Regions from separate parts of the Streptomyces taklimakanensis genome, predicted to be linked through region 3. Evidence: riboswitches for the same ligand, from Rfam matches in the RefSeq annotation. Region 3 holds a riboswitch; each other region holds the start of a gene.

Region 1 (7,731 bases), 800 kb from region 3:
AACAGTTTGTCGAAGACGAGCGCGGCGGCCGACCCGTAGAGGAAGAAGTCGTACCACTCGATGGTGGTCCCGATCAGGGACGCGGTGACGACACGCTTGAGACTGGAGGGGGCCGGCGGAGCGGCCGCGGGGGAGGACATCGGCACCACTTCCTGGCGTTCGCGGGGACGTTCGTGTGCCGCCACACCGTAGGAACGCGCAGGTCACGGGCGTATGTGGTGGGACACCACAGTTTCGTGGGCCGGAGTGCGCGCTCCCGCCATGCCGCAGGGAGGCACGCGGCCGACGTTCCCGCGAGGGGTCCGACCGGGCCGGACGGGAGGGTGTCCGGGTCGCCCTGCTCGGATGTGGTTCGAAGGCGCGGCGCCGACTCCCGTGCTGGTTCGATGCCGGCTACGTCGCGTAGAACTCCGGCATGAGCCACAGACCGGACACCGTCGCACCCCGGCGACTCGCGAGCCACGGCCGACGGGCTGCATCGGTGCCCGGCGTGCGGACCGGGCACCATCTCGGTGGTCGTCCGCCGCTGCGCCCGACGCAGCTTCGATCCGAGCCCCCAAGGGCGTATGGCCGAGTGCCCGTTCGTGCTGCTGTGCCGTTCCCGCCGACTGCGGACCCGCCAGGGAACGCCGCGGCCTCTGGGGAAGTGCAGCGCATAGGATGCTTCCCGGAGCGAGAACAAGGTGACGAGCCGTGGGTGATATGCGCCGTATGGCGGCTATGCCGGACTCTTTGAGTCTGCTCGGAAATCGCGGTTCCGGCGGATGGAACCGCAGGCCGCTCGGTGTGCTCCCCGCACCCGCGGGGATGGCCCCTGATCGGCCGCCGCGATGCGACTCCTGCTCGCGTGCTCCCCGCGTACGCGGCACCCGCGGGGAAGATCCTTTTCGGTGATGAAACGGGCCGTGCTGGCGGCGTTTCTCGGGGGACGTGGCGCACCGGGGCACGGCTTTGGCCGGCTTGCCGCGAGGCCGGGGCCGATCGACCGCCGGGCCGGTGCTGACTTCGTAGGGCCAGCAGCGGGAGGACCGCGGGTCCGAACTTCGATCGGGTGGGTTGCCGTACCACTCGATGGCGGTGCCGATCAGGAACGGGGTGACGGCGCGCTTGAGGTCGGGGCGGGCCGGCCCCGCCGACGAGCACGGCGCCGGAGCAACCGAGGCCGTCCGGGCGTGCGTGGCCACGCGCCTCGCTCGGAACCTCGTCGGAGGCTTCGGACCCGCCCCTGGTGTACGCACGGGCCGCGCGAAACGCGCCGATCGGTCCGGTGCGCCGGTGTGGGGACTGGTGCCGAGGCAGTCGGGGCGGTGTTCCGTCCGGGAACAAACTCTACCCTGACGTGAGGGATGGTTGCGGCCGTGGTCCTGTGAATCCCAGGTGAACCGCGCGCGGGAGCTTGTGATTCGCCTCACCCGGTAGGGTTGGGGGTTACGGATCCGAAAACCGTTCGGATGGCAGAGGGGACGCGGCAGTGACGGACGAGCGGCGGATGCGGATCGGTGAGGTGGCCGAGCGGACGGGCCTGTCGCTGCGCACCATCCGGCACTACGAGGAGGTCGGCCTGGTGGTCCCCTCCGCCCGCACCAAGGGCGGCTTCCGGCTCTACACCGCCGCCGACGTGGACCGGCTGATGGTGGTGCGCCGGATGAAGCCGTTGGACTTCTCCCTGGAGGAGATGCGCGACCTGCTGTCCATCACCGACCGGCTCTCGGATGCCGGATCCCTGGCGGAGGCCGAGCGCGAGCGGCTGCGCGAACGCCTGGACGCCTACCGCAGGGTCGCCGACGCCCGCTGCGAGACGCTGCGCGCCCGGCTGATGGCCGCCGAGGACTTCGCCGCCACCCTCCGCGGCAGACTCGCCGCCCACGACTGAACGATCACGACGCGACACCAACGGCGCCGCGTTCGCCGTGCCCTGCCGTGGCGGGACCCGCGCGGCCCGCGGCCGGTCTCGGGCAGGTGACGCGAACCCGCTGGTCGATGGGTCGATGGAGCGATCCCGTGGCTCTCCGGTAGCGTCCGGGTATGAGCCATCCGCACCCTGATTTGAAGTCTCCCCCCGCCCTGCCCGAAGGAGGGCTGCGGGTCGTCGCCCTGGGCGGTCTGGGAGAGATCGGCCGCAACATGACCGTCTTCGAGTACGGTGGCAAGCTGCTGATCGTCGACTGTGGCGTGTTGTTCCCCGAGGAGAACCAGCCCGGTGTGGACGTGATCCTGCCGGACTTCACCTCCATCCGCGATCGCCTGGACGACGTGGTGGCCGTGGTGCTCACCCACGGCCACGAGGACCACATCGGAGGCGTGCCCTACCTGCTGCGCGAGCGGGCGGACATCCCCGTGGTCGGGTCCAGGCTGACGCTGGCGTTCCTGGAGGCCAAGCTCAAGGAACACGGCATCAAGCCGCGCACGGTACGGGTGCGCGAGGGCGACCGTCGGGGCTTCGGCCCCTTCGACTGCGAGTTCGTCGCGGTCAACCACTCCATCCCCGACGGGCTCGCCGTCGCCCTCCGCACCGGCGCCGGCCTCGTGCTGCACACCGGCGACTTCAAGATGGACCAGTTCCCGCTGGACGGCCGCATCACCGACCTGCGGGCCTTCGCCCGGCTCGGCGAGGAGGGCGTCGACCTGTTCCTCACCGACTCCACCAACGCCGAGGTGCCCGGCTTCACCACCTCCGAGGTCGATCTGAGCCCCGCGATCGAGCAGGTGATGCGCACCGCGCCCCGGCGGGTCATCGTCTCCAGCTTCGCCAGCCACGTGCACCGCATCCAGCAGGTGCTGGACGCGGCCCACGCCTACGGCCGCAAGGTCGCCTTCGTGGGGCGCTCGATGGTCCGCAACATGGGCATCGCCCGTGAGCTGGGGTACCTGAAGGTCCCGTCCGGTCTGGTGGTCGGGATGAAGGAGCTGGAGAAGCTGCCCGACGACCGGGTCGCGCTGGTGTGCACCGGGTCGCAGGGGGAGCCGATGGCGGCGCTGTCGCGCATGGCCAACCGCGACCACATGATCCGCGTCGGCAAGGGCGACACGGTGCTGATGGCCAGCTCCCTCATTCCCGGCAACGAGAGCGCCATCTACCGGGTGATCAACGGGTTGACCCGGTGGGGCGCGAACGTCGTCCACAAGGGCAACGCCAAGGTGCACGTCTCGGGGCACGCCAGCGCCGGCGAGCTGGTCTACTGCTACAACATCGTCAAGCCCCGCAACGTCATGCCGGTGCACGGCGAGTTCAAGCACCTCAAGGCCAACGCCGACCTGGCCGTGCGCACCGGCGTCGACCCCGACCGGGTCGTCATCGCCGAGGACGGCGTCGTCGTCGACCTCGTCGACGGGCGTGCCGCCGTCACCGGCAAGGTGCCCGCGGGCAACGTCTACGTCGACGGCACGGAGGTCGGGGGTGCCACCGAGGCGTCCCTGAAGGACCGGCTCACCCTCGCGGCCGAGGGGGTGGTGACGGTCGTCGCCATCGTCGACGCCGACACCGGGGCGCTGGCCGAGCCCCCCGACTTCCTGGCCCGGGGCTTCGTCCACGACGAGGCGACCTTCGAACCGGTCGTCCCGGTGATCGAGAAGGTTCTGGCCCGCGCGGCCGAGGAGGGAGTCGGCGAGGCGCACCAGCTCGAACAGCTCATCGCCCGTGCCGTGGCCTCCTGGGCCTTCCGCACCTACCGCCGCAAGCCGATGATCATCCCCGTGGTCATCGACGCCTGACCGGCTCCCTTCTCCGACTTCTCCGACGCCCGCCGCCGACATCGGGAGCGAACACATGAGCCTGCGTTTCGAGGAGATCGACTGGCGCCCCACCCCGATGGGCGACATCAGTCTGCGACGCCGACGGGACCCGGTGACCGGCGAGGACGTGTACGAGGTCAAGCTCGGCGACGAGTTCCTCATGTCCAGCCTCTTCACGGCCGGTGAGACGGAACTGGCCCGGCTCGGTCTGGCGGCGCTCCCGGACGACGGCACCGGCCTGGACGTCGCGGTGGGCGGACTCGGCCTCGGGTACACCGCCCGGGCCGCGCTGGAGGACGCGCGGGTGCGCTCGCTGATCGTCGTCGACGCCCTCCCCGACGTCATCCGGTGGCACGAGGAGAAACGGGTGCCGCTGGGCGCGCGGCTGGTGTCGGACCGGCGCTGCCGACTCGTCCACGGCGACTTCTTCGCGATGGCCGGCGGCGCCGGCGGGCTGGACCCCGGGCGGCCGGGGCGTCGGTTCCACGCGGTCCTGCTGGACGTCGACCACTCGCCGCGCCACGTGCTGCACCCGAGTCACGCACCGTTCTACGAGGAGGCCGGGATGCGCTCGCTGGCCGAACACCTCCACCCCGGCGGCGTCTTCGCCCTGTGGTCCGACGACCCGCCGGACGAGCCGTTCACCGCCGTGCTCACGGAGGTCTTCGCCACGGCGGAAGCCCACGTCGTGGGCTTCGACAGTCCCTTTCGACGGGAAGCGGCGACCAACACCGTCTATGTGGCGAGGAAGGCGCCCGGGCCGGGAGCGTAGGGACCCTCGGGGAAGGCCCCGCGCGCCGATCGGCGGGGAGCGGCGTTCCCGTGCCGCTCCCCGGCGTTCCCTTCCGTGCCCGAGTCGAGGAGGAGGTCGAGGGTCCCACGCCGGAGCGGGCGGGCCGGGTGCTCGATCCGCGGGGCGGCGTGTCGGCCGAGGGCCTCGGGACCCCGGGGGGCAGGGCTCCTCGTGTGCGGCGCGGGGCCTCCCGGTCGTGTGGCGCGGGCCCGCCGGAATTCGGGGAATCGGTCCGCTTGCTCTTTCCTGGGCGGTAAAGCTGTTAAGCCTGGAATGGGGCGATGTAAAGGCGGGTCTTTCTCGATGGTGTGCCCGGAGTCACATCCGTGCCGCCCCGGTGCGCGCGCCCTGGGAGATCGAAATCCTCCGCGTCTCGGACTCCCCGCCCCGCACGGAGATCTGACCGTCCCTCGGTCCTTTCGAGGGGTCGGGAAACGGTGAAGATCCTGTGCGTACGGTGGTCGAAATCCGCGTCTCGGTGACAAGGGGAGGGAATCCGGTCGCTCGGCGCCTTGTCTCTGTGAATTGCCTGTGTTTATGTGTCCTCGCCTCCGCGGCATCGCGGAGGCTCCACCACCGGGACGCCGAGTCCTGCCGCCCGGCCGGTGGAGAGAGCGCAGCCGACCGCGGCAGGAGCGGGGAAACCGAGTAAGTGCCGCGACCGCACGTCTTTTTGGCGGTCCGGCTTGGGGTGAAGCCTTGTCTCCGGGTGCCCTGGCGCACCGGGGAAAGGCCGGGCTGCTCCGGCCCGAATCCGACAGCTAACTCCGCAGGCGTGGGAGAGGACTCACACCCATGTCTCGTGGTCGCCACCGTCGTCCGAGCAAGACCCTGATTTCCCGTCAATTCTCCCGCATTTCCCTGGTCGCCGCGGCCGGCGGCGCGGGAATCGCGGCCCCGATGGTCGCCGCGGGAAGCGCCAACGCGGCCTCCGTCTCCGTGTGGGAGAAGGTCGCCGAGTGCGAGAGCGGCGGCAACTGGTCCATCAACACCGGAAACGGCTACCACGGCGGACTGCAGTTCTCGCAGTCCAGCTGGGAGGCCGCCGGCGGCACCGAGTACGCTCCGCGCGCCGACCTCGCCGGCAAGGACGAGCAGATCGCCGTCGCCGAGAACCTGCTCGACCTCCAGGGTCCGGGAGCCTGGCCCACCTGCGGGCCCGCGGCCGGCCTCGGTCAGGACACCGGAACGCCCGACAACGCCACCGCCCCGCAGACGGGGTCCGCCACCGTGATCGGGAAGGACGGCCGGGACGGGAAGTCCGCGGCCGCGGACTCCCACACCGTCGTCAGCGGCGACACCCTGCACCGGATCGCCACCGACCACGGCGTCGAGGGCGGCTGGGAGGCCGTCTACGAGGCCAACCGGGAGACCGTGGGCGGCAACCCGCACCTGATCTTCCCCGGCCAGGAGCTCACCCTGGACGCCCGGCGGGCCGACACTGACCGCGCCGACCGCTCGGAGCGCACCCGGGCCCGCACCGCCACACAGGACGAGCGGACCGCGCAGCAGTCCGAGCAGGACTACCCGGACACCCTGGACGGCTGGATCCGCGAGGCCCTGGACATCATGCGGGCCAACGGCATCCCCGGCAGCTACGAGGGGATCCACCGCAACATCATGCGCGAGTCGGGCGGTGACCCGAACGCGGTCAACAACTGGGACATCAACGCCCAGCGCGGCACCCCCTCCATCGGCCTGCTCCAGGTCATCAAGCCGACCTTCGACGCCTACCACGTCCCGGGCACGGCCAACAGCCAGTACGACCCGGTGGCCAACATCGTGGCGGCCTGCAACTACGCGGCCGACCGCTACGGCTCGATCGACAACGTCAACGGTCCGTACTGATCCGGGCCCCTCGCCGTCGCTTCGGGACCGCCCCGCGCCGGGCGGTTCCGGAGCGACGGCCGGGTGAGGGGAGAGCCCCCGTTCCCCGGGCGACTCCCCTCGCGGCGCCCTCCTCGTGCCGCTCGGGACGGCCAAGCGGCCTCCGGAGGAACCGGCGGACGCACGGGAGGATCCGGAGGGGCAGGGTCCTTTAGGGGAAGGGCCGGCAACGGGATATCTTGATGTCGAGCAATGTTGCAGACGTGGAGCGGAGCACACGGTGACTGACTCGACCATCATCTACACACACACCGACGAGGCCCCGGCCCTGGCGACCCATTCGTTCCTGCCGGTGATCAAGGCCTACGCCTCCAAGGCCGGTGTCGCCGTGGAGAGCCGTGACATCTCCCTGGCGGGCCGGATCATCGCGGTCTTCCCCGAGTACCTCAAGGAGGAGCAGCGGATCGACGACGCGCTCTCCGAACTCGGCGAGCTGGCCAAGACCCCCGGCGCCAACATCATCAAGCTGCCCAACATCTCGGCCTCGATCCCCCAGCTGAAGGCCGCCATCGCCGAGCTGCAGGAGCAGGGCTACGCCCTGCCGAACTACCCGGACGACCCCAGGACCGACGAGGAGCGCGAGATCCGCGCCCGTTACGACAAGGTCAAGGGCAGCGCCGTCAACCCGGTGCTGCGCGAGGGCAACTCCGACCGCCGCGCCCCCGCCTCGGTGAAGAACTACGCCAAGGCCCACCCGCACCGCATGGGCGCCTGGACCCCCGAGTCCAAGACGAACGTCGCGACCATGGGCGTCGACGACTTCCGCTCCACCGAGAAGTCCGCGGTGATCGACAAGGCCGGCTCGCTGCGCATCGAGCTGGTCGGGGACGACGGCAGCACCACCGTTCTGCGCGAGTCCGTGCCCGTCCTGGCCGGTGAGGTCGTCGACGCGGCCGTCATGCGGGTCGCCGCGCTGCGCGAGTTCCTGAAGCGGCAGGTCGAGCGTGCCAAGACCGAGGGCGTGCTGTTCTCCGTGCACCTGAAGGCCACCATGATGAAGGTCTCCGACCCGATCATCTTCGGCCACGCGGTGCGCGCCTTCTTCCCGAAGACGTTCGCCGAGTACGGCGAGACCCTCGCCGCGGCCGGGCTGAGCCCCAACGACGGTCTGGGCGCCATCCTCACGGGCCTGGAGTCGCTGCCCGAGGGCGCGAAGATCAAGGAGTCCTTCGAGGCCGAGCTGAACGAGGGCCCGGACCTGGCCATGGTCGACTCCGACCGCGGCATCACCAACCTGCACGTCCCCAGCGACGTCATCGTCGACGCCTCCATGCCGGCGATGATCCGCACCTCCGGCCACATGTGGGGCCCCGACGGCC
Region 2 (7,731 bases), 1.0 Mb from region 3:
GGACCGCCAGGTCCAGCTTGCGGTCGCCGATCACGCAGATGGGGTGGCCGGCCAGCCGTGAGTAGTCCACGTCCCACAGCCAGGAGGTGTCGGTGCCGTCCGCGCCGCGGGCGTTGACCGACAGGATCACGGGGGCGGGCGGGGGGTCGATCAGCGAGAAGGTCTCCAGCCAGCCCGCCGGGTTCTTCGCCAGCAACAGACGCAGCTCGCGCCCCTGGAAGGAGACCACGTCGTAACGGCCGGCGACCGCGGTCACCGAGTACATGCGTTCCAGCGCCGCCTGGGGCGGGACGCCGAAGGCGGCGGCGACGGCCGCGGAGGTGGTGGCGTTGGCCTTGTTGGCGCGGCCGGGGAGCTGGAGACGGATCGGCCAGGCCGAGCCGTGCGGATCCAGCACGTGGTCGCCCGAGAGGGCCCAGCTCGGGGTGGGGCGGCGGAAACCGCACTCGCCGCAGAACCAGTCGTCGCCGGGGCGCTGCATGACGCCGCCGCAGGCGGGGCACGACCAGGCGTCGTCCTTCCACTCCTGCCCGGCGGCCACCCACACCACGTTGGGGGAGGAGGAGGCGGCCCACACCACCAGCGGGTCGTCGGCGTTGGCCACGATCACGGCCTTGGAGCCGGACAGGCCCTCGCGCCACCGCTCGGCGAGCATCCGGGTCTCGGCGGCGCGGTCGAGTTGGTCGCGGGAGAGGTTGAGCAGGGCGATGGCCTTGGGCGTGACGTCCCGGGCGACCATGGCGAGGTACTTCTCGTCGACCTCGATGACGCCGTAGCGGGCATCGCCGCTCCCGGCGAGCGCGGCCGTGATGCCCGCGGGCATGTTGGCGCCCAGGGCGTTGGAGACGACCGGGCCGGCGGCGCGCAGCGCCTCGGCGATCAGTCGGGTGGTGGTGGTCTTGCCGTTGGTCGCCGACACCAGGACGACGTCCAGTTTCTGGGCGAGCCTGGCCAGCAGGTCGGGGTCGAGTCTGAGCGCCACCCGTCCGCCGATCACCGACCCGCTGCCGCGGCCCGCGGCCCGCGACACCGCCGCGGCGGCCTTGCCCGCCGTCACGGCCAGCTTGGCCCGCGGCGGCAGCGGCTCCGTGTTGCCTGCCATCGTCCTGTCCCTCCTTGCCCCTGGGTCGGGCATCAGCCTACCGAGGTCCTCTCCCGGTCCCGAACCGCGCCACCCGAAGATGATCAGCACGGCGTAGGGCGACGCCCGTGCCCGCGACGACGTCCCCGGACGTTCCGGTTCCGTCCGGCTCCCGCGGTCGCCGGGTGGACGGGGCCCGCGCCGGGGCGCGAGTGGCGCCGTCCGATGCGGAACCGACCCGTCCGGCAGAGCGCCCGTTCGGGTCGACGCGGCGCCCGCCGGGAGCCGGTGGGCGGGCCGGACGGTGCCCCCGACGGACGCCGTCCGCGACCGCCGGGACGGTGCGGACCGCCGTCGTCGGCGCCACGGGGCCCGACCTCCGCTCGATGGGGACCGGGGCGTCATCGTACGCGTTCCGGGGAGTCCTCCGCCGCCCGGCCCGGGGCGCCGAAACCCTCCGGGACGGTGGGACCGTGACGCGACGTCGCCGCCCGCGGGCCGGGCGGCGTCCGGGTCCTCCGGGCGGTCCGCCGCCGTCAGAAGCCGGGTCCGCCCGCACGGTCGTCCGCCGTGGCCAGGGCGCCCCACAGCAGATCCGCCAGGTGCTTCACGAGCGACTGCCGGGGGCAGGGGCGCTCGCGCAGCCACCAGTCGCCGGCGGCGTGCATCATGCCGACGATGCCGTGCCCCCACACCCGGGCTCGTTCTCCGGAGTCGGGGTCGAGTTCGACGCGTTCGGCGATGACGGTGGCCAGTTCCTCGCCGAGCCTGCGCAGCAGCGGCGCCGCGTGCTGCCCGATGTCGAAGCCGCGTTCGCCGCCGGGCTCCTCGGCGGGGTGCATCAGGAAGCGGTACACCTGGGGCCGGGCCTCTATGGCGGCCAGATAGGTGTCCAGGGCGGCCTCCACGCGTTCGCGCCGGTCGGTGGGCTCGTCCAGCGCGGTCCGCAGCGCATCCACCAGGGCGTCGGTGTGCCGTACGGCCAGGGCGCGGTAGAGCCCGCCCTTGTCGCCGAAGTGCCGGTAGAGGATGGGTTTGGTGATGCCCGCCTCGGCGGCGATGGCGTTCATCGAGGCGCCGGGGCCGTCCCGCAGGACCACCCGCTCGGCCGCCTCCAGCAACTCCCTGCGGCGCTGCTCGGCGGCGCCGCGCTGCCCGTCGCGCCGCCTCTCCCGCTGTGTGGTCTCCATCTGCCCGGTCTCCCCGTCCCTGTACGCCTCGGCGCGTTTCGCCGTCTTCCACCCTCGCGCAACGTAACACCCGCCGAAGACGGCGAGACGGACCGGTGGACGCCGGTTGACACGGCGCCGGGCGGTGACATATTCACGTTACCGCTAGTAACAACCAGATGGAGGGGCTTCCATGGCGGAGTTCGCATTCGACCTCAACGACGACCAGAAGGCCGTTCGGGACTGGATCCACGGCTTCGCGGCCGACGTCATGCGCCCCGCCGCCGCCGAGTGGGACGAGCGGGAGGAGACCCCCTGGCCCATCCTCCAGGAGGCCGCCAAGATCGGTCTGTACTCGCTCGACTTCTACGCCCAGCAGTACTTCGACCCCACCGGCCTGGGCATCCCGATGGTGATGGAGGAGCTGTTCTGGGGCGACGCGGGCATCGGCCTGTCGATCGTCGGCACCGCCCTGGCGGCCGTCGGCGTGCTCGCCAACGGCACCGAGGAGCAGATCGGCACCTGGATCCCGCAGATGTACGGCGACGCCGACGACGTCAAGGTCGCGGCCTTCTGCTCCTCCGAGCCCGACGCCGGATCGGACGTCTCCGCGATGCGCACCCGCGCGGTCTACGACGAGGCCAAGGACGAGTGGGTGCTCAACGGCACCAAGACCTGGGCGACCAACGGCGGCATCGCGAACGTCCACGTCGTCGTCGCCGTCGTCGACCCCGCACTCGGTTCCAGGGGACACGCCTCCTTCGTCGTCCCGCCGAACACCCCCGGCCTCTTCCAGGGACAGAAGTTCAAGAAGCACGGCATCCGCGCCTCCCACACCGCCGAGGTCGTCCTGGACGACGTCCGGATCCCCGGTCACTGCCTGCTGGGCGGCAAGGAGAAGCTGGACGAGCGTCTGGCCCGCGCCCGCGAACGAGCCGGGAAGGGCGGCGCGGGGGCGCCCTCCGCCGGAGGCAGGGGGAGCGTGGGGAACGCCGCGATGGCCACCTTCGAGGCGTCCCGTCCGGCCGTGGGCGCCCAGGCCGTCGGCATCGCGCGCGCCGCGTACGAGGTCGCCCTGGAGTACGCCGGGACCCGGGTGCAGTTCGGCCGCCCGATCATCGACAACCAGGGCATCGCCTTCCAGCTCGCCGACATGCGCACCCGCATCGACGCCGCCCGGATGCTGGTGTGGCGGGCCTCCTGGATGGCGGCCGCGGGCCGGCCCTTCGAGGCCGCCGAGGGATCGATGTCCAAGCTCTTCGCCGGGGAGACGGCCAAGACCGTCACGGCCCAGGCGATGCAGATCCTCGGCGGCAACGGTTTCACCCGGGAGTACCCGGTGGAGCGCATGCACCGGGACGCCGCGATCTACTCGATCTTCGAGGGCACCAGCGAGATCCAGCGGTTGGTCATCGCCCGCACGATCTCGGGTGTGCACATCCGCTGATCCCCGGGCCCCGCGGGCCCGTTCGGCAGGCCCCTCGCCGGGACCTCCCGGACGCGCCGCCGCACCGTTGCGCGACCCGCCGCGATCACCCGACACGGCGGCGGCCATTCGGGGTGATCGCGGCGGCGTCCGTGGCGCGCGGCGATGCCTCCCCCCAGGTCGTGGAATGCTGAACGACCCTCAACCGTCGCTGGTCAGCGCGGTCTTCCAGGCACGGGGACCCTCCCGAGGGGGCGGTCCCCACCGTCCGGAGACCCGAGTGAGCATGTTCACAAAGGATCCGTGATCGCCCGATTCGGGCCGATGGTGACGCACTATCCGTAGAAGACCGCAAGACCCCGTCGAAGGGCGGGGCCGCCCGGGCGGACGCCGAATCCTGCCGCCGCCCGGGCGAGTCCGGACCGAGACGACGACACGGCAGGAGCGGGAGACCCGAGCACGGCGGATCGCGTCGCACGACGCGGTCCTTGGGGTGAAGCCACATCAGGTGGCCGGGCAACTTCGCCGGCCCGAACCCGACAGGTCATCTTTCGCAGGCGCATGACGAAGGGTTCGCTCATGTCTGCGCACACACCCATAACGGGACGGTTGTCCCGAGCGGGCATCACCACCGCCGTCACCGCCGTCACCCTGGCGGGTACGACACTGATCCCGTCGGCCACGCCCGACGCGGAAGCGGCCACTCCCGCGAACAAGGCGCTCAGGGTCGCGGCCTCCAAAAAGGGGTCGCCCTACCAGTACGGGGCCGCGGGCCCCAGCCGGTTCGACTGCTCGGGACTCATCCAGTACTCCTACAAGAAGGCGGGCAAGAAACTGCCGCGCACCGCGGCGGCCCAGTACAACCGCTCCAAGCGGATCTCCGTCACGACCCGCAGGAAGGGCGACCTGGTCTTCTTCCACTCCGGCGGCAGCGTCTACCACGTCGGCATCTACGCCGGCGGCGGCCGGGTCTGGCACTCCCCGAAGCCGGGCAAGACCGTCCGCAAGGAGAGGATCTGGACCAAGAACGTGCGGTACGGGCGCGTGAGGTGACACCGGGTCGGGTCGGGCCCCACCGGGCCCGGCCCGACCCGGTTCGCACGATTCCGGTTCGGCTCCCGGCGATTCCGCCGAGGGCGTGAAGTCCTTCCCCCGCCACCGGCCGGCGGGAAGGCTCGTCCCCATGAGACTTCTGGTGCTGGGTGGAACGGAGTTCGTCGGACGCGCGGTCGTCGAGGAGGCGATCGAGCGCGGTTGGGACGTGACGGTCCTCCACCGGGGGCGACATCCCGCGCCCCGCGGTGTCACCGCCCTGCACGGCGACCGCACCGAGGGCCGTGCCGGCCTGGCCGCGTTGGAGCGGGCGGCGGCCGACGGGGGCTGGGACGCCGCGGTCGACACCTGGAGCGGGGCGCCCTCCGCGGTCCGCACCGCCGCCGCGCTGCTGGAGCCGCATGTCGGGCACTACGCCTACGTCTCCAGCCGCTCGGTGTACCTCTTCCCGCCCGCGGCCGGTACCGACGAGGGAGGCCCGCTGGTCGACGGATCGTCCGACGACACCGACGACGCCGACTACGCGCGGGCCAAACGGGGTGGGGAACTGGCCACCTCGGAGACCTTCGGCGACCGCGGCCTGTTGGTGCGTGCGGGATTGATTCTCGGCCCGTACGAGAACGTCGGGCGGCTGCCGTGGTGGCTGTCCCGCGTCGCGCGCGGCGGAGAGGTCCTGGCCCCCGGCCCCCGCGCTCTCCCCCTGCAGTACGTGGACGCCCGCGACCTCGCCGGCTGGACGCTGGACGCTGTCGCGCGCGGGCTCGGTGGCCCGTACAACCTGGTGAGTCCTCCCGGTCACACCACCATGGGCGCGTTGCTGGAGAACTGCGTGCGCGTCACCGGTTCCCGCGCCGAGCTGCGCTGGACCGCTCCCGAGGCGATCCTGGCCGCCGGGGTGGAGCCGTGGACGGACCTGCCGGTGTGGACCCCGCCGGGCGAGTTCCACGACGGCATGCACCGGGGAGACGTCTCCAGAGCGGTGGCGGCGGGACTGCGCTGCCGTCCGGTGGCCGAGACGGTGGCCGACACCTGGGACTGGATGCGCGGACCGGAGGGTGGCGTGCCGCCGCGCGTCGGCCGGTCCCGTGTCGGTCTGGCGCCGGAGCGGGAGGCCGAGATCATGCGGTCGCTCGGCGGCGACTCCTAGGGTGGTGTGTGCCCCGTCGCGAGGGCGGGGGACCGAGGAGGTGGAACGTGGGGACGGACGAGAGGGACGAGGCGGAGCCGCCGGGGAAGGGGAGGCGGAGAGCCGGTCCGCTCCTGATCCTGGGGTGGGCGGTGCTCACGGTGGGGGGTGCCGGAGCCACCTGGGTGTTGAACGCCGACATCGACAAGGGCGTCGAGCGCCACGGCTGGAGCGAGTACGTCCCACTGGGGGAGGAGTCCTCGCCCGCCCCGGCGGAGGGCTCCTGCGGGCCGCCCGAGACCCCGACGCCCGGACACGTTTGGGCGTGCGCGCGGTCCGTCGGCGAACCGAGCGATCCGCCGTCCTGGTGGGAGCCGCCGGTGGAGCCCCGCGTCAAGGAGCCGTACGTGGGGCCGGACGGGGAGGCGACCCTCCGGCTCCACCGCGGCGGGGAGTGACCGACGTCCGGCTCCCTCACTCCGCCCGGCGGGGCGCGTGGTGTGCCAGGACCCGGTGCAGCAGCCGCACGAGGTGCTCGCGCTCGTCGGTGGAGATCCCGGCGAGCAGCTCGTCCTGCACCCGGCCCAGCGCCCCGTCGAGCCACTCCAGGTGCCGTCGGCCCTCGGGAGTGACGGAGACGATGTTGCGCCGCCGGTCCGCCGAGTCCGGGGAGCGGGTGACCAGGCCGCGGTCGGCCAGTTCGTTGAGCGCGGCGACGACGTCGCTGCGGTCGATGCCGCAGCGACGCCCCAGCGCGGCCTGGCTGGCCGGACCGTACTCCTCCAGGGCGGCGAGCAGGGCGTAGTGGTAGCGACGGTCGTCGGTGGCGGCGAAGGCCTCCCACACCAGGCGGTGGGCGTGTGCCGTCACCTGTGACATCAGCCAGATCGGGGCGTTCCTCAACCGGGCGGGTGCGGCGTCGTGGGCCGTCGTGTCCATGGGGGGAGCCTAACAAGGCCGTTGGTCGCACCCACGGGACCGACGGACGCGCGGGACCGTTCTCGCGACAGGCCCGAACGGGCTGTGACCATCGCCCGCGCCGGGGTACAGGTGGGGCTATGAGCACTGAACAGAACGGACAGACCGCGCAGACCGGTGGACAGGACGTGTGCCAGGTCGAGATCGAGCTGCCCCACTGCACCGCGGCGGACGCCGATGCCGTCTTCACCGCCCTCGGGTCGCTCTTTCCCCGTTCCCCCCAGGTGGGGAACGGTCGGCGGGGAGCCGGGGAGGAGGGCGGAAAAGGCGGAACGAAGTTCTGGATGGGGACGGTCGACGTCCGTACGCACGGCGAGGTGGAAGAGGCGCCGGAGCTGAGCGAGGCGGTCGAGGCCGACCTCAGCGGCAGCCCCGACGCGGTACGGCAGGTGCAGGACGCGCTGGCCGGCCTCTACGACGTGACGGCCGAGCCCCGGATCTCCGGGGACCAGGAGGTGGAGGTGCGGTTGAGGCTCGCCCGGCGCTGACCGTCCGACTCCGGCGGTGGGGCCGCGGCGCCCGGCGCGGTGCCGGGCCTCCGCCCGCCGCCGCGCCGGCACGTCGGGCACGGTCGGTCGGGAGGGCCGACTGAGAGCGCCGCGCGCGGGTACGCGGGCTCGCGGACGTAAGGAACGGTCGGAGCGGCCGCCGAGCGTCCCGTTCCCGGAGCGGCCGCGCGGCCTCCACCACCCCAAGGAGGGACCCCATGCCCATCTCGACCACCAACCCGGCGACCGGGGAGACGCTGGAGACCTTCGAGGCCATGGACGCGGAGGAGGTCGGGAAGCGGCTGGAGCGTGCCCGCGCCGCCTTCGAGGAGTACCGCACCACCGGCTTCGCCGAGCGCGCCGACCTGATGCGTCGGGCGGCCGACAAGCTGGAGAAGGACCGGGACGAC
Region 3 (7,731 bases):
GCAGACCGCGCTCGGCGAGCGCGGCGTCCAGACCCTCGATGGCCAGGTGGACGACGACCACCGGTTTGGCCGGGCGACCGCCGTCCTCCCCCTCGTGGACGCCGTCGGCGCCGTCCGTGCCGGTGCCGGTGCCGCCGGCCGCCTCACGCAGCGCCTCGGCCAACTCCTCGGCGCTTCCGGTGTCCTGGACGCCGTCCACCCAGGGGATCGCGGTGACCACCACGGCGTCGGTGGCCGGGTCGGCGAGGGTGGCGCGCAGGGCGCGGCGGAAGTCCTCGGTCGTGGCCTCGGTGGTCAGGTCGGTGACGGGCTGCGGACGCAGGCCGCGGGCGAGACAGGCGTCGTAGGTGAGCAGACAGAGCGACTCGGCGTTGCCGAGGATGCCCACACGGGGGCCCGCGGGCAGCGGCTGGGCGGCCAGCAGCGCCCCGACGTCGACGAGTTCGGTGACGGTGTCGACGCGGATGACCCCGGCCTGCCTCAGCAGCGAGGAGACCGCGGCGTCGGGGGTGCGTCCGACGGGGACGGCGTGGCCCGGCGGCGGGGCGCTGGCGTTGTGCCGGGCGCCCTTGACCACGACGATCGGCTTGCGGGCGGCGGTGCGCCGGGCCAGCCGGTTGAACTTCCTGGGATTGCCGAAGGACTCCAGGTACATCAGCACGACGTCGGTGTCGGGGTCGTCGTCCCAGTACTGGAGGACGTCGTTGCCGGAGACGTCGGCGCGGTCACCGGCGGAGACGAAGCTGGAGACCCCACCGAGCCCGCGTCCGCGGCGGTGCAGTGCGGCGAGCACCGAGATGCCGATGGCGCCCGACTGGGTGAACAGACCGATGCGTCCGCGCTCGGGCGTCTCGGGTGAGAGCGTGGCGTTGAGCCGTACGTCGGGGGCGGTGTTGATCACCCCGAAGGCGTTGGGACCGATGATGCGCATCCCGTGGTAGCGGGCCTGGCGGACCAGGGCGCGCTGCTCGTCGCGGCCGATGTCGGCGGAGAGGACGACCAGCCCCCGCACGCCCCGCTCGCCGCACTCGGCCACCACGCCCGACACCTCGCCGGCGGGGACGGCGACGACGGCGAGGTCGACGGGCTCGGGAATCTCCCGCACCGAGCGGTGGGCGGGGACCGAGTCGACCTCGGTGCGCTCCGCCTCGAAGGCCCGGTTGACGGCGTGGACGCGTCCGGTGAAGCCCGCCTCGCGCAGACCGGCCAGGACGGTGCGCCCGGCGCCGCGCGGGGCGCGGCTGACACCGATGACGGCGACCGTTCCCGGGGACAGCAGCCGCTGCACGGAACGGGCCTCGGCGCGCTGTTCGCGGGCCCGCATCACGGCCAGGGACTGCTCGGTGGGCTCGATGCCGAAGGTCAGGTGGACCGCGCCGTCCTCGAAGGTGCGCTTCTGGGAGTAGCCCGCGTCCGTGAACACCTTGACCATCTTGGTGTTGGCGGGCAGCACCTCGGCGACGAAGCGCCGCACCCCGCGTTCGCGGGCACAGGCGGCGATGTGTTCCAACAGGGCCGAACCGACCCCTCGGCCCTGGTGGTCGTCCCGGACGAGGAAGGCGACCTCGGCCTCGTCGGCGGAGCCCGAGGCGGAACGGCCGGAGGCGTCGATGCGGTCGTAGCGGACGGTCGCGATGAACTCGTCGCCGACGACGGCCGCCAGCCCCACCCGGTCGACGTAGTCGTGGTGGGTGAAGCGTCGCACGTCACGGGCGGAGAGCCGGGGGTAGGGCGCGAAGAACCGGTAGTACTTCGACTGGTCGGAGACCTGTTCGTAGAACCTGACGAGACGATCGGCGTCATCGGGGGTGATGGGGCGGATCCGGGCCGTGCCGCCGTCGCGCAGCACCACGTCGGCTTCCCAGTGGGCGGGGTAGGCAGGCTCGCTCGGGGTCCGCATGGGGCCAGCCTAGTCACCCGGGGGCCGGGGGGCTCCGGAGCGGACGCGCACCGGCTCCGGGCCGGGGCCCACCGCCTGTGCGAAGCTGATCGGGAGTTTGGACCGAGCCCGGTCCCGCCCGGTCGGTCCGGTCCGCCCGGTCCGCCCGTCGCGGCCCGGACGGAGCGGCGCCGACCGCACCAGCCCCGACCGACCGAAGCGATCCGATCCGAAGGACAGCACCATGACCGAGCGCCGCGTCACCGTCGGCTGGCCCGAGGGCCTGCACGCCCGTCCCGCCGCGATCTTCGTCCGTGCCGTGACCGCCTCCGGCCTCCCCGTCACCGTGGGCCGGCCCGACGGCGACCCGGTGAACGCCGCGTCGATGCTGTCGGTGCTGGGGCTGGGCGTGGCGGGCGGCGACGAGATCGTGCTGGCCTCGGACGCGGAAGGCGCGGAGGAGGCCCTGGAGCGGCTGGCGAAGCTGGTCTCCGAGGGGCTCGACGAACTCCCCGGCTCCGTCTGATCGCCGTCTGTTTTCCGCCCGCCCGCCGCCCGATTCCCGGCCGGCCGGGCTTCCCCGGCAATTCAACCGACAAGACGGGGGTGATGGCGACGGATTGTGAGCTCCATTGCTTTCTCCGTCGCCCCCCACCGCCCCCGGAATTCCTCGAACGCATTCCCGGCGCGTTCCCCATGTCTATACGCTGTCTGTTACGGGGTGTCGCGCGCCGTGTTTACCGCGTGTTTCGCGTTCCTCACGGCGTTTCTTCGGTGCCCGGTACGGGCGGCCACCGGCCTCTGTTCCCGACGGACGGCGATCGAGCGCTCCACGTGCTCGCTCGCCAGGGCGTGTGCCCGTTCCGCGTCTCCGCGTGCGACCGCGTCCACGATGGCACCGTGCTCCTGCCAGACGGCGGCCGCCCGCACCGGGGGCTCCGCCGCGTAGACCCAGGTGATCTTGCGGCGGAGCTGGGTGAGCAGCGAGGCCAGGGTGGGACTGCCGGACGCCTGGGCCAGCGTCTCGTGGTACCACTCCTCCAACGCCCCGAGGTCGGAGAACTGGCCGCGCGTGACGCGCTGTCGCCCCAGGCGGACCAGCCCCCGCAACACCCTCAACTGGGCCTCGGTGCGGCGCCGGGCGGCCCGGGCGGTGCCCAGCGGTTCCAGGCGGGCGCGGATGTCGAGCAGGTCGACGGCCTCCTGCTCGGTGGGCACGGCGACGCATGCGCCGACATGGCGGCGCGAGGTGACGAAACCCTCCGACTCAAGGGTCCGCAGAGCCTCGCGCACCGGGACGCGGGAGACGCCGTAGCGTCGGGCGAGGAGTTCCTCGGTCAGGCGCGCGCCGGGCGGAAACACCCCGGAGACGATGTCGTCGCGGACCGCAGTGCACACCATGTGCGCGGAAATGCGCATGGCAGGACCTCCGCCGTCGTCTCCGTTTTCCGAAGTTCCGCAGAGTGGAACTGTATTCCACCGGCACGGGTTTTCCGATGCCCCATCGGAAAGAGGCGTGAAACACACGGCCGCGCGCCCCCCGGAGGGGACGCGCGGCCGGATTCCCGCCCGAGGGGCGTGCGTCACACGTCGACGCCCTTGGAGGCCAGGTAGGTGATGGGGTTGAAGTCCGAGCCGTAGTACGCGCCGGTGCGGGCCTCGAAGTGCAGGTGCGGTCCGGTGCTGTTGCCGGTGGAACCGACCGAGCCGATCCGCTGACCGCCGTCGACCTTCTGGCCGGGCGAGACCTTCGTGGCCGACAGGTGGGCGTACTGGGTGTACTTGCCGTCGTCGTGGCGGATGACGATCTGGTTGCCGTACGCGCCGCCCCAGCCGACGGTCACCACGGTGCCCGGGCCCACGGACCGCACGGCGGTGCCGGTGTTGGCCGGGAAGTCGATGCCGCTGTGCTTGCCGGAGGACCAGGAGGAACCGGCCTGCTTGTAGGTGGTGGTGGTGTCCACGCCCGCGACCGGGTCGACGTACCCGGAGGCGGAACGACGCTCCGCGGAGCGCTCGGCGCGGTCGTCGGCGGCCTTGGCGGCGCGCTCCTCGGCGGCCTTCTCGGCCTTGGCTGCCTTGGCGGCGCGCTCCTCGGCGGCCTTCTCCGCCTCGGCGGCCTTCTCGGCTTCTGCGGCCTTCTCGGCTTCTGCGGCCTTGCGCGCGGCGTCGGCGACGCGCTGCTGGGCCTGCGCCTGCGCCTTGATCTCGTCGGCGATCGTGTCGCCGGAGGCGGCGGCCTGGACGAAGCCCAGGGCGTAGGTGCCGGAGCCTCCCTCGGGGGCGGCGATGGCGGGGGTGGCGACGGCGCCGACCACACCGGTGGCGGCGAGGGCGGCGGCGCCGGCGAGGCCGACGCGGGCACGGGTGGCCCGACCGGCGTGGCGGTGCTTCTCGACGAGGGCCTCGGTGGTCTCGGTGAGCTTCCCGGTGGCCCGGGTCAGCGTGTCGTTCAGCTTCTCGGTGAGCTGCGCGGTGGCACGGGTGAACGCCATGAGCGGCGTGCTCCTTTCCTTCCGTGTCGCCTACCGGGTTAGCTGACGGGTTCGGAGCAGGAAGGTCTCCTACGGGCGGGCAGGCCCGATTCACCCCGGATGCCTCGGAAGAGGGCCTCCTTCCGCATCCCTCGCGGAAGGGTGGGTCCCCGGCTCCCCTCGACGGGGATTCGGCGATGGTTGCCGTCGGCCGCGGTCCGCGGTCGCTTCTGACGAGCAACGAGATCGACGCTAAACGGACAAATTTGAGCTAGCAAGCAAATCCGGTCGTTTGTAGCTCATGCCACAGGGACCTCGCCCTGAATGGCCTCAAAGCGGACATAAGGAAGGCCCTTGATGTGACAACCACACCAAGGGCCTTCGCTGTTGGGATCGACCGGGGGCGGCCGACGGCCGCTAGTCCGTGACGACGGTCACCTCTCCGATGCCCAGCTCCCGCACCGGATCGGCGATCTGTGACGCGTCTCCCACCAGGACCGTCACCAGACGGTCCGCCGGGAAGGCCGCCACCGCCGCGGCCGTGGCCTCCACGGTCCCCGTCTCGGCGAGACGGGCGTACAGCCGCGCCTGGTAGTCGTCCGGCAGGTGCTGCTCCACCTGGTCGGCCAGAGTCCCCGCGACGGCGGCCGCCGTCTCGTACCGCAGCGGAGCGACGCCCACCAGGTTCTGCACGGCCGTGTCGCGCTCGGCGTCGGTGAGCCCCTCCTCCGCGAGGGTGCGCAGCACCCGCCACAGGTCCTCCAGTGCGGGCCCCGTCACATCGGTGGCCACCGATCCGTTGATCACCAGCAGGGACGCGCCGGTGCCCTCCGAGGAGGAGCGCAGCACCTGCGCGTACGCCCGCACCCCGTAGGTGTAGCCCTTCTCCTCGCGCAGCACCCGGTCCAGGCGGGAGGTCAGGGTGCCGCCCAGGCAGTAGGTCCCCAGTACCTGAGCGGGCCAGACGCGATCGTGGCGGTCCGGGCCGACCCGGCCGACGAGCAACTGCGTCTGCACCGCCCCGGGCCGGTCCACGACGATCACCCGGCCGGTGTCGTCCGCGGTGATCGGCGGCATGGGCCGGGGGCCGGCCTCGGTGCCCGACCAGCCACCGAGGGTGTCGGCGAGCGCCTTGTCCAGGTCGATGCCCGTGAAATCGCCCACGATCACGACGGTGGCCGTCGAAGGACGCACATGCGCCTCGTAGAAGGCGCGCACCGCGGCGGCGTCGACGCGCTCGATCGTCTCCCGCGCGCCCTGCCGGGGGCGGGAGAGCCGCGAGTCGGACGGGAACAGCTCCGCGGAGAGCGCGATGGCCGCCCGGCGGGCGGGATTGGCCAGCTCGTGCGGGATCTCGTCCAGGCGGTTGCGCACCAGCCGCTCGATCTCGCCCGTCGCGAAGGCGGGGGCGCGCAGCGCGTCGGTGAGCAGGCCGAGCGCCCGGGTCAGCCGGGAGGCCGGGACCTCCAGGGAGACCCGCAGCCCGGGGTGGTCGGCGTGCGCGTCCAGGGTGGCGCCACAGCGCTCCAGCTCGGCGGCGAACTCCTCGGCGCTGTGCCGGTCGGTGCCCTCGCTCAGCGCCCGGGCCATGATCGCGGCCACGCCCTCCTGGGCCCGGGGCTCGGCGTCCAGCGGTGCCGCGAGGTTGACCTCGACGGCCACGACCTTCTGACCGGGACGGTGACAGCGCAGCACGGTCAGCCCGTTGGGCAGCTCACCGCGCTCGGGGGCCGGGAACGCCCACGGCCTGGGCTCGCCGCCGCGGGGTTGGGGGTGGAACTCCATCGAGACGCCGTTTCGGGGCTGGTCGGTGGCGGGCTGGGCAGTGGCGTCGCTCACTGAGCGGCCTCCTGATCGTCGTGGGCGGCGGTGTCGGAGACGGTGGCACCGTCGGCCATCTCGGCCGCGGTGTCCGGCGCGGTCCCCTGCGTGGGCTCGTAGACCAGCACCGCGCGGTTGTCGGGGCGCAGGCGGGCGGCGGCCACCTCGCGCACCTCGTCGGCGGTGACCTGGAGCACCCGCTCCACGGCGGTCAGGGCGAGCTGGGGGTCGCCGAAGAGCACGGCGTAACGGCACAGCTCGTCGGCGCGACCACCGACCGTGGCCAGCCGGTCCAGCCACTCGCGCTCCAGCAGGGCCTGGGCGCGCTCCATCTCCTCGGGGGTGGGCCCCTCGGCGGCGAAGCGGGCCAACTCCTCGTCGACGGCGGTCTCGATGGCGGCGATCTCCGCGTCGCCGGAGGTCTTCACGTCCAGCCAGCCCATCGAGGGCGCGCCCGCCAGCCGCAACATGCCGAAGCCGGCGGTGACGGCGGTGCGGTCACGGCGGACCAGCCGGTTGTGGAGGCGGGAGGACTCGCCACCGCCGAGCACCGTCAGCGCCAGGTCGGCGGCGTCGGCCTCGCGGGTGCCGTCGTGCGGCAGCCGGTAGGCGGCCATCAGGGCGCGGGAGGGCACCTCCTCGTGGAGGGTCTGCCTGATCTCCTCGCCGATGACGTCCGGCAGGGTGCCGTCGCGCGGCGGCCGCTTGCCGTCGTGGGAGGGGATGGATCCGAAGTACCGCTCGATCCAGGCGAGCGTCCGTTCGGGGTCGATGTCGCCGACCACCGCCAGCACGGCGTTGTTCGGCGCGTAGTAGGTGCGGAAGAAGTCCCGGGCGTCCTCCAGGGTGGCCGCGTCCAGGTCCGCCATGGAGCCGATCGGGGTGTGGTGGTACGGGTGCCCCTCGGGGTAGACCATCGCCGTCAGCCGCTCGAAGGCCGTTCCGTAGGGCACGTTGTCGTACCGCTGGCGGCGCTCGTTCTTCACCACGTCGCGCTGGTTCTCCATGGACTCCTCGTCCAGGGCGGCCAGCAGCGACCCCATGCGGTCGGCCTCCAGCCACAGCGCCAGTTCCAGCTGGTGGGCGGGCATCGTCTCGAAGTAGTTGGTGCGCTCGAAGCTGGTGGTGCCGTTGAGCGAGCCCCCGGCGCCCTGCACCAGTTCGAAGTGGCCGTTCCCCTTCACCTGGGCCGACCCCTGGAACATCAGGTGCTCGAAGAGGTGCGCCAGCCCGGTCCGACCCTCGACCTCGTGGCGCGATCCGACGTCGTACCACAGGCACACCGCGGCCACCGGCGTCTGGTGGTCCTCGGAGAGCACCACGCGCAGGCCGTTGGTCAGGCGGTGTTCGGTCGCTGTCAGGCCACCCGCGGTGGGCGGGGGCGAGGCCGTGTGAGCCATGGGCAGGGAGTCCCTTCGATCGCGATCGCGGGCGCGTCCTCACAACGCGTGTGTGGTCACTGTATGCAAGCGACCGGACAAAGCGCGAAGTTCCCGTACGGTTCGGGGCGGGGACCCGGCTGTCAGAGCCGAGGTCCACAATGGGCACCGTTCGTTC
Region 4 (7,731 bases), 1.8 Mb from region 3:
GATCCCGGACTTCCGCGCCCACGAGCGCGAGTTGCTCCACGCCCTCCACCGCCACCGTCCCCTGGCGTCCCCCGCCACGGCCGCGGCCGCCCCGGCCGCCGACCGGACGGACCGTCGTACCCGGCGACCCGACGGCCGGTGGCCGGGGCGGGACACGGGAGGGCCCCACCGGCCGTTCGGGCCCCACCGGCCGTGTGCCGGCTCACTCCGACCGCCGTCCCGCCCCCCGGAGCCGGTGGACTCTGTTAGACAGGGGGCATGAGCCTCCACGACATCCCCCTGCGCACCCTGACCGGCGCGCCCACCTCCCTCGCCGAGCACCGGGGCAAGGTGCTGCTGATCGTCAACGTCGCCTCCAGGTGCGGGCTGACCCCGCAGTACGAGGGCCTGGAGCGGCTGCAGAAGACGTACGGCGACCGCGGGTTCACGGTGCTCGGCGTGCCGTGCAACCAGTTCGGGGGCCAGGAGCCGGGCACCGCCGAGGAGATCGGGACGTTCTGCTCGGCCACCTACGGCGTCACCTTCCCGCTGTTGGAGAAGGCCGACGTCAACGGCGCGGACAGGCACCCGCTCTACGCCGAGCTGACGAAGCTCGCGGACGCCGACGGGCAGGCCGGCGACGTCCAGTGGAACTTCGAGAAGTTCCTCGTCGCGGCGGACGGCACCCCCGTCGCCCGTTTCCGCCCGCGCACCGAGCCGGAGGCGGCGGAGGTCGTCGCCGCCATCGAGGAGCGGCTGCCCGCCTAAGGTGGTGCCCGCGGGCGGGGAGGCGCACGACGCGTACGTGCGCGCCCACCGGTCGGAGCGCGACGACGGGGCAACACCGACGCCCGGGGAGCCGGCGAAACCCCCGCTCCGCCCGACCGGTTGACGTCCACGGCACCACCACCGGAACTCACCGGAAGGAACGTGACCCATGACCGGAAGCGACGGAACCGACGCCCAGGGGACCGGGACGGCACAGGACGCCCTCCTCCGGCTGCTCTCCGAGCGCGGACTCGGCGTGCTGGCCACCCTGAAGCGGGACGGACGGCCACAGCTGTCGAACGTCGTCCACCACTACGACCCCGACCGGCGACTGATCCGGATCTCGGTCACCGCCGACCGCGCCAAGACCCGCAACCTCGCCCGCGACCCCCGCGCGAGCTACCACGTCACCAGCGAGGACGGCTGGGCCTGGACGGTCGCCGAGGGCACCGCCGAGCTGACGCCCGTGGCCGTCGACCCGCACGACGGGACGGTGGAGGAGCTGGTCGACCTCTACCGGTCGATCCGAGGCGAGGAGCATCCCGACTGGGACGACTACCGGCGGACCATGGTCGCCGACCGGCGTCGGGTGCTGCGGATCGCGGTGGAACACGTGTACGGGCAGCCTCGCCGCTGAACCCGACGGCGCACGCCCCGGAGCGCCCGGAACGTCCCTTCCGACGTTCCGGGGCGCGGCCGGGGCCGCGCCCCGTCGGGTGCCCGCCGTTTCAGGCCGAGGCCCTCTCCAACACCTCCGTCTCCCGTTCGGTGAGGGCCTGTTCGGTCATCGCCAGCAGCGGCGGGAGCTGCTCCGGGGCGCGGGCACTGGCCAGGACGGAGGCGACCGTGGGGCGGCCGGCGAGCCAGGCCAGGGCGACGGTGGCGGGGTCGGTGCCGCGCGCGGCGGCGACCTCGTCCAGGGCCGCCAGGACCCGGCGTCCCCGTTCGGTCTCCAGGTGCTTCGCCGCGCTGCCCGCGCGGGCCCCGTCGGGCGCCGCGCCGGGGCGGTACTTGCCGGTGAGGAAACCGGCGGCCAGGGCGTAGTAGGGGACCGTGGCCAGGTCGTGGCGCGCGGCCACATCGCGCAGCGGCCCCTCGTAGGTGTCGCGCGAGACCAGGCTGTAGTGGGGTTGGAGGGCGACGTAGCGGGCGCGTCCCTCGCGGGCGGAGAAGGCCAGGGACGCCTCCAACCGCTCGGCGGAGATGTTGGAGGCGCCGATCTCGCGGACCTTGCCCGCGCGCACGAGATCGTCGAGGGCGGTGACGATCTCCTCCACCTCGACCGACTCGTCGTCGCGGTGGGTGTAGTAGAGGTCGATGTGGTCGGTGCCCAGGCGGCGCAGGGAGTCCTCGGCCGCGGCCTTGATGGTGGCGGCCGACAGTCCCCTGCGGTCGGGGTGGGAGCCGACCTTGGTGGCGATGACGACGTCGTCGCGGTTGCCGCGCGCGGCCAGCCAGCGGCCGATCACGGTCTCCGACTCGCCGCCGCTGTTGCCCTCGGCCCAGGCCGAGTAGGAGTCGGCGGTGTCGACGAAGGTGCCGCCGGCCTCGGTGTAGGCGTCCAGAACGGCGAAGGACTGCCGCTCGTCCGCCGTCCAGCCGAAGACGCTCCCGCCCAGAGCGAGGGGGGAGACGGTGAGGCCGCCGATCCTGCGCGGAGCACCGCTCGTGCCGGGCGGGCCCGGCGTGTCGGAGGCGCGGGGGGCGTGGGACGTGCGGGACGTGCGAGGTGTGTCGGTCATGGGAGACGGTTACCACGCGCGGCGCCGGGTCATGGGTCGGGGCGCGGCGGGAACCGGCGGCCCTGGCGTCGGGGGGTGGTCCACCAGGGCCGCCGGGGTTCGGGGCCGGACCGGGAGCGGTGCCGGGAACGGTGCCGGGAACGAGGGTCCGTCCGGCGGCCGGACGGACCCGGACGCCGCCTCGTCCCCTCCTGTGGTCGGCCGACGTGCGTCGACGGTGTGCGAGGCGGCGGCCGGGAACGGGGACCGGAGGATCGGAGGCTTCCGGTCCGGGCCGGGCCGGACGGCGGCGACGGCCCGTCCGGGGCTGGTCAGATGGACTGGCCCTTGTCGCGCAGCCAGGCCAGCGGGTCGATCGGGGCGCCGCCGCCGGGACGGACCTCCAGGTGGAGGTGCGCGCCGGTGGAGTTGCCGGTGGAGCCGACGCGGCCGATGACGTCGCCGGTGGTCACCTTGCCGCTGGTCACCGTCATCGAGGACAGGTGGCAGTACCAGATCTCGGTGCCGTCGTCGAGCCTGAGGACGACGCGGTAGCCGTAGGAGCCGGCCCAGCCCGCCTCGACGATCTCGCCGCTGTGCACCGCCTTGACGGGGGTGCCGGTCGGGGCGGCGAAGTCCAGGCCGGTGTGGTTGTTGGCCCACATCGAACCGGAGGCGCCGAAGTGGGAGGTGAGCTGATAGGAGGTGAGCGGAAGGGTGTAGCCGGCCGCGAGCTTGGCCAGGCGCTCGGCCTCGGCCTTGCGGGCCGCCTCCTCGGCGGCCTTGCGCTTGCGCTCGGCCTCCTCCTTCGCGGCCTTGTCCGCGGCCTCCTCGGCCGCCTTCTCCGCGGCCTGCTCGGCGGCGGCCTCGACCGCCGCCTGGGCGGCGTTCGACTGCTGCCGGTCGGCCTGCTGGAGGATCCGGGCCCGCAGCGCCTCGCCGGGGTCCGAGCTCAGGGTGGTGGTGGCACCGGCGTCACCGGTGTCCGGACCGGCCTGGGCGAGGGTGTCGCCGAAGTCGCCGAAGGGAGCGTCGGACTCGGTGCCGGGCTCGGCATCGGGGCCGGAGCCCTTGTCGGACTCCGTTATGAGCCCGCCGACACCGGGGATGTTCTCGGCCACCTCGCCCAGGTCGGGCAGGGAGATGGGGGCGGGGGCCTTCTCCTTGGCGGTGGCGATGCCGCCCGCGCCGACCGCCGCGATCATGCCGACGCCCAGGACGGCTCCGCTGCGCGCCATGCCGTTGCGCTGCTTGACCACGCGGTGTCGACCCCGGACCGGGCGGACGGATTCCTCGGTGGGATTCCACACCTGTCGGTCCTCGTCGCCGGCCGGACCGAACGGGGCGAAGGTGGCGGTGTGCGGATCGTACGAGACCTCGGGGGCCTCGGGGGCCGGACTGCTGGACGCCACGGAGGCGCTCTCCTTTCCTTCCTTCTCGCCTACCGGGTTAGCTGACGGGTTCGGAGCAGGAAGGTCTCCTACGGAGCCGCACGGGCACGCCCGGCGGTCCGATTCACCCCAAGAGGTGGTTCCCCGGTTCCCTGGACGCGGCCCCGCGATCGGCGGGGCAGCGCCTTCGGAATTCGGCGACGGCGCACGGTGTCGCCTCCTTCGGCGACAGTGACGACCGCGCTGCGTTATCGAACGTTAATAGAGGAGCGCGCCGGTTTCCAAGTCTCCCCTTCAAAGCGTGGGTAATTTCCGGGGGGACCTAACAGGCCATTTCCCCCTCAATTCGGGCGAGTTGGCCGCCACTTTCCCGAGGGAGAGAACAACGCTCTTATCTGACGGTGCCTCATTTGTTATGCGGAGGGAGGTGTCGCGGACACGGACGGTCATCACCCGGTGGGTGGCGGATCCGGATCGCGCATGACCGCCAACAGCGCCATGTCGTCGTCCTGCCCCCCGGCCGTGTGCGCGTGGACCTCCGCCAGGAGCCCGTCCAGGAGGGCGTCCGGGCCGGGGAAGCGGCGGCCGCGCAACCAGGGCACCGGATCGTAGAAGGCACCCGCCGCGTCACGTGCCTCGGTCAGCCCGTCGGTGTGGACCAGCAGCAGGGCTCCCGGTGGGAACGGCGCCACGGCGACGGAGCCGCCCGTACCGTCCCCCAGCCTCCCCAGTCCCAGCGGCAACCCGTACGCGTCCGGTTCCAGCGCCCGCACCGAGCCGCCGCCGGGAGGCAGCAGCAGGGGAGGCGGATGCCCCCGGTTGACGACCCGCACCTCCCTCGGACCGTCGCCCTCCGACACCTCGACCAGGACGGCGGTGACGAACCCCTCCCGGTTGCCCTCGTCGTCTCTCCACAGCCCCCGCTCCCGCTCCCGTTCCAGGGAGCGCTCCACCCGGTCCGCGACGTCCGACAGCTCCGGCTCGGTCCCGGCCGCCTCCCGGAAGGCGCCGAGCACGACGGTGACGACGGTGACCGCCCCCAGCCCGCTGCCCCTGACGTCGCCCACCAGCGCCCGGATCCCGTACGGCGTCCGCTGCACGCAGTACAGGTCCCCGCCGATCCGGGTGTCGAGATGCGCCGTCTCGTAGCGTGCCGCGATTCTCAGGTCCCCGATCCGGTCGGGCGGGGCGGGCAGCACGGCCAGTTGGACGGCCTCGGCGATGCCCCGGGCCGTGGCCGCGCGGGTGTCGCTGCGCTCCACGACGCGGTTGACGGCGACGGCCAGCAGACCGACGGTGACGGTCGTCGACAGCCGCAGCGTGGTCTCCATCGCCGGAACCCGGTCCGCCCACAACAGCAGGACGCAGGAGGTGAGCGCCGACGCCACCGCCGTGGCCACCGTGCCGCGGAACGTCCACAGGGCCGCCGCGATCAGGGGAGCGGCGGAGAACGTCGCCTCGATCAACACGTTGGGCGGGGTCAGCAGGTTGGTGAACAGACCGGTCAGGAGCAGCAGCAGGGGAAGCAGCCACGGCGGGCGCCCGAGCACGGGAACGGCGCGGAAGCGCTCCCTGCCGCCGCCCGTCTCCCGCTGTCCCTCGCCGCGCACCTCTCCAATCTGCCCCTCCCGCGACCGTCCGGCGAGTCGATCAACGCCGTACGGACGACCGCGGCCACGGTCCGCCCACCCGACCCGGCCCGACCCCGCCCGACCCGACCCGGCCCGACCCGGCTCCGGGCCTACCGGCGTCCGGCGAGTCCGCGCCGCACCCCGTACACGGCGGCACCGACGGCCAGCACCGCGCACCCGGCGACGACCGACGCGGCCGGCAGCGCGAGGGCCAGCACCGCGCACCCGACCAGCCCGACGACGGGGACGACCCGCGGCGGACGTCCCTCGGCGGAGGTGAGCGTCCGGGCGGAGGCGTTGGCGATCGCGTAGTAGGTCAGCACCCCGAAGGAGGAGAAGCCGATCGCGCCGCGCACGTCCGCGGTCGCCGCCACCACGGCCACCACCGCGCCGACGACCAGTTCGGCGCGGTGCGGCACCCCGGTGCGGGGGTGGACGGCGGACAGCGCGGGCGGCAGGTGACGGTCGCGGGCCATGGCCAGGGTGGTGCGCGACACCCCGAGGATCAGCGCCAGCAGCGAGCCCAGCGCGGCCACCGCCGCCCCGACCCGCACCACCGGCGCCAGTTCCGGCACCCCCGCCGCCCGCGCGGCGTCGGCCAGCGGCGCGTCCGCTCCGGCCAGTCCGCCGGGGCCGAGCGCGGCCAGCGCTGCCACGGCCACGGCGGCGTACACGACCAGGGTGATGCCCAGCGCCAGGGGGATCGCTCGGGGGATCGTGCGCTCCGGATCGCGTACCTCCTCCCCCAGCGTGGCGATCCGCGCGTACCCGGCGAAGGCGAAGAACAGCAGACCGGCGGCCTGGAGGACACCCGCGACGGTGACGTCCGAACCGATCTCCAGCCGGGCCGCGTCCGCCTCGCCGGAGGTCAGGCAGGCGACCACGACGGCGGCCAGCACCGCCAGGACGACCGCCACGATCGCGCGGGTCAGCCGGACCGCCTTCCGTACCCCGGCGTAGTTGACGGCGGTCAGCGCCACGACGGCGGCGACCGCGACGGCACGGGCGTGCTCCGGCCACGCGTACAGGCCCACCGTCAGGGCCATCGCCGCGCACGAGGCGGTCTTGCCGACCACGAAGCCCCAGCCCGCCAGGTAGCCCCAGAACTCGCCCAGTCGCTCGCGGCCGTAGACGTAGGTGCCGCCGGACTGCGGGTGGCGGGCGGCCAACCGGGCCGAGGAGGTCGCGTTGCAGTACGCCACGACCGCCGCCAGCGCCAGGCCCGGCAGCAGCCCGGAGCCCGCCGCGCGCGCGGCGGGCGCGAAGGCCGCGAAGACCCCGGCGCCGATCATCGACCCCAGACCGATCACCACCGCGTCGGTGGTCCCCAGACGTCGCCGCAGCCGCCCGTCCGCCTCCCCGGGTGTCCGGGCCCGTGACCCGCTCATCGCCGTTCCACCCTTCGCCTCCCCGCCCCGCGCCGTGTTCCCCGCCGCGACGCTTCCCCGTCCCGCCGGACAGTACACCGACCGCCCCGGCCGCCACGGACGCGACGAACGTCGGCCGAGCGGCTGTCGCGCCTGCCGTCTTCGGGGGATCACCAGCGGTCCGCACCGGCCGGCGGGGTGGGACGGGTCGGTGGCCGGGAGGCGCGCGCACCGATCGACGCGGGGCCGCCGGCCGCGACCGTGGCGCGGACCCGCCTCCGGGCTCGGTCCCCCCGACCGCCCGGTGTCGCGCCACTCGCCGGGAACGGCATCCGCGTGGGGCAGGTGCGCGACGCGTCCCCGGTGCTCCGCCCCTCCCGCCGGCGCGTCCTCGGGCCCCTCGTCCGAGCCCCGCCAACGGATCCCTCCACCGATGCGCGAGTACCGTGGAGTCAGCGGCGGAATCCCGCACCGACTTCGACGGTGCCGGGAGGAACCGTGGAAGCTCCGAGCCCTCCACAGGACGGGCGGACACGCCATGACCGACCACGACGCCCAACCGGCCGGGCTCCTGCCCGACACCGCCCACCGGGCCGTGAAACCCGGGACGGCCCTCCTGCGGCTTGAGACGGTCCACTCCCGCCAGGGAGTCCTCGACGGCGCGTGGTGGCCGCGTTCCCGCCGCGTCGGAGCCGAACTGCCCGGCCTGATCGCCGCGCTGAGCGAGCACATCGGCCCCGTCGTCCGCGTCGGCCTGGACGCCGACGCCTGGGAGGACCTCCCGACACGGCTGGTCGTCGAGGACCGGGTCGTCCACATCGACTCGTTCCCCGTCGGCGACGACACGATCCTCGTCACCCGCGGCAACCGTGAT

Evidence for each region. A riboswitch is a leader RNA that binds a small molecule or an ion and turns the genes downstream of it on or off. The one in region 3 is predicted to bind cyclic di-AMP.
Region 1: another riboswitch for cyclic di-AMP. It lies ahead of F0L17_RS23450 (transglycosylase family protein); the one in region 3 lies ahead of F0L17_RS28100 (M23 family metallopeptidase).
Region 2: another riboswitch for cyclic di-AMP. It lies ahead of F0L17_RS24505 (C40 family peptidase); the one in region 3 lies ahead of F0L17_RS28100 (M23 family metallopeptidase).
Region 4: another riboswitch for cyclic di-AMP. It lies ahead of F0L17_RS11790 (peptidoglycan DD-metalloendopeptidase family protein); the one in region 3 lies ahead of F0L17_RS28100 (M23 family metallopeptidase).

What each region holds. Positions count from the first base shown of each region.
Region 1 covers NZ_WIXO01000001.1:5,321,117-5,328,847, forward strand. The annotation lists gene F0L17_RS23430 (MFS transporter) at 1-140, opposite strand, end outside; gene F0L17_RS23435 (MerR family transcriptional regulator) at 1,472-1,873, shown strand; gene F0L17_RS23440 (ribonuclease J) at 2,026-3,711, shown strand; gene F0L17_RS23445 (spermidine synthase family protein) at 3,767-4,504, shown strand; cyclic di-AMP (ydaO/yuaA leader) riboswitch at 5,135-5,314, shown strand; gene F0L17_RS23450 (transglycosylase family protein) at 5,426-6,373, shown strand; gene F0L17_RS23455 (NADP-dependent isocitrate dehydrogenase) at 6,633-7,731, shown strand, end outside.
Region 2 covers NZ_WIXO01000001.1:5,560,162-5,567,892, forward strand. The annotation lists gene F0L17_RS24490 (MurT ligase domain-containing protein) at 1-1,102, opposite strand, end outside; gene F0L17_RS24495 (TetR/AcrR family transcriptional regulator) at 1,618-2,271, opposite strand; gene F0L17_RS24500 (acyl-CoA dehydrogenase family protein) at 2,444-3,697, shown strand; cyclic di-AMP (ydaO/yuaA leader) riboswitch at 4,095-4,251, shown strand; gene F0L17_RS24505 (C40 family peptidase) at 4,256-4,729, shown strand; gene F0L17_RS24510 (NAD-dependent epimerase/dehydratase family protein) at 4,860-5,876, shown strand; gene F0L17_RS24515 (hypothetical protein) at 5,924-6,313, shown strand; gene F0L17_RS24520 (MarR family winged helix-turn-helix transcriptional regulator) at 6,330-6,794, opposite strand; gene F0L17_RS24525 (hypothetical protein) at 6,914-7,321, shown strand; gene F0L17_RS24530 (NADP-dependent succinic semialdehyde dehydrogenase) at 7,540-7,731, shown strand, end outside.
Region 3 covers NZ_WIXO01000001.1:4,525,180-4,532,910, reverse strand. The annotation lists gene F0L17_RS20075 (bifunctional acetate--CoA ligase family protein/GNAT family N-acetyltransferase) at 1-1,900, opposite strand, end outside; gene F0L17_RS20070 (HPr family phosphocarrier protein) at 2,124-2,405, shown strand; gene F0L17_RS20065 (GntR family transcriptional regulator) at 2,594-3,298, opposite strand; gene F0L17_RS28100 (M23 family metallopeptidase) at 3,463-4,374, opposite strand; cyclic di-AMP (ydaO/yuaA leader) riboswitch at 4,387-4,560, opposite strand; gene F0L17_RS20055 (M16 family metallopeptidase) at 4,771-6,138, opposite strand; gene F0L17_RS20050 (M16 family metallopeptidase) at 6,189-7,574, opposite strand.
Region 4 covers NZ_WIXO01000001.1:2,711,743-2,719,473, forward strand. The annotation lists gene F0L17_RS11770 (PrsW family intramembrane metalloprotease) at 1-262, shown strand, start outside; gene F0L17_RS11775 (glutathione peroxidase) at 259-747, shown strand; gene F0L17_RS11780 (PPOX class F420-dependent oxidoreductase) at 917-1,384, shown strand; gene F0L17_RS11785 (aldo/keto reductase) at 1,476-2,489, opposite strand; gene F0L17_RS11790 (peptidoglycan DD-metalloendopeptidase family protein) at 2,801-3,880, opposite strand; cyclic di-AMP (ydaO/yuaA leader) riboswitch at 3,893-4,033, opposite strand; gene F0L17_RS11795 (PP2C family protein-serine/threonine phosphatase) at 4,309-5,469, opposite strand; gene F0L17_RS11800 (APC family permease) at 5,601-6,878, opposite strand; gene F0L17_RS11805 (DUF5994 family protein) at 7,396-7,731, shown strand, end outside.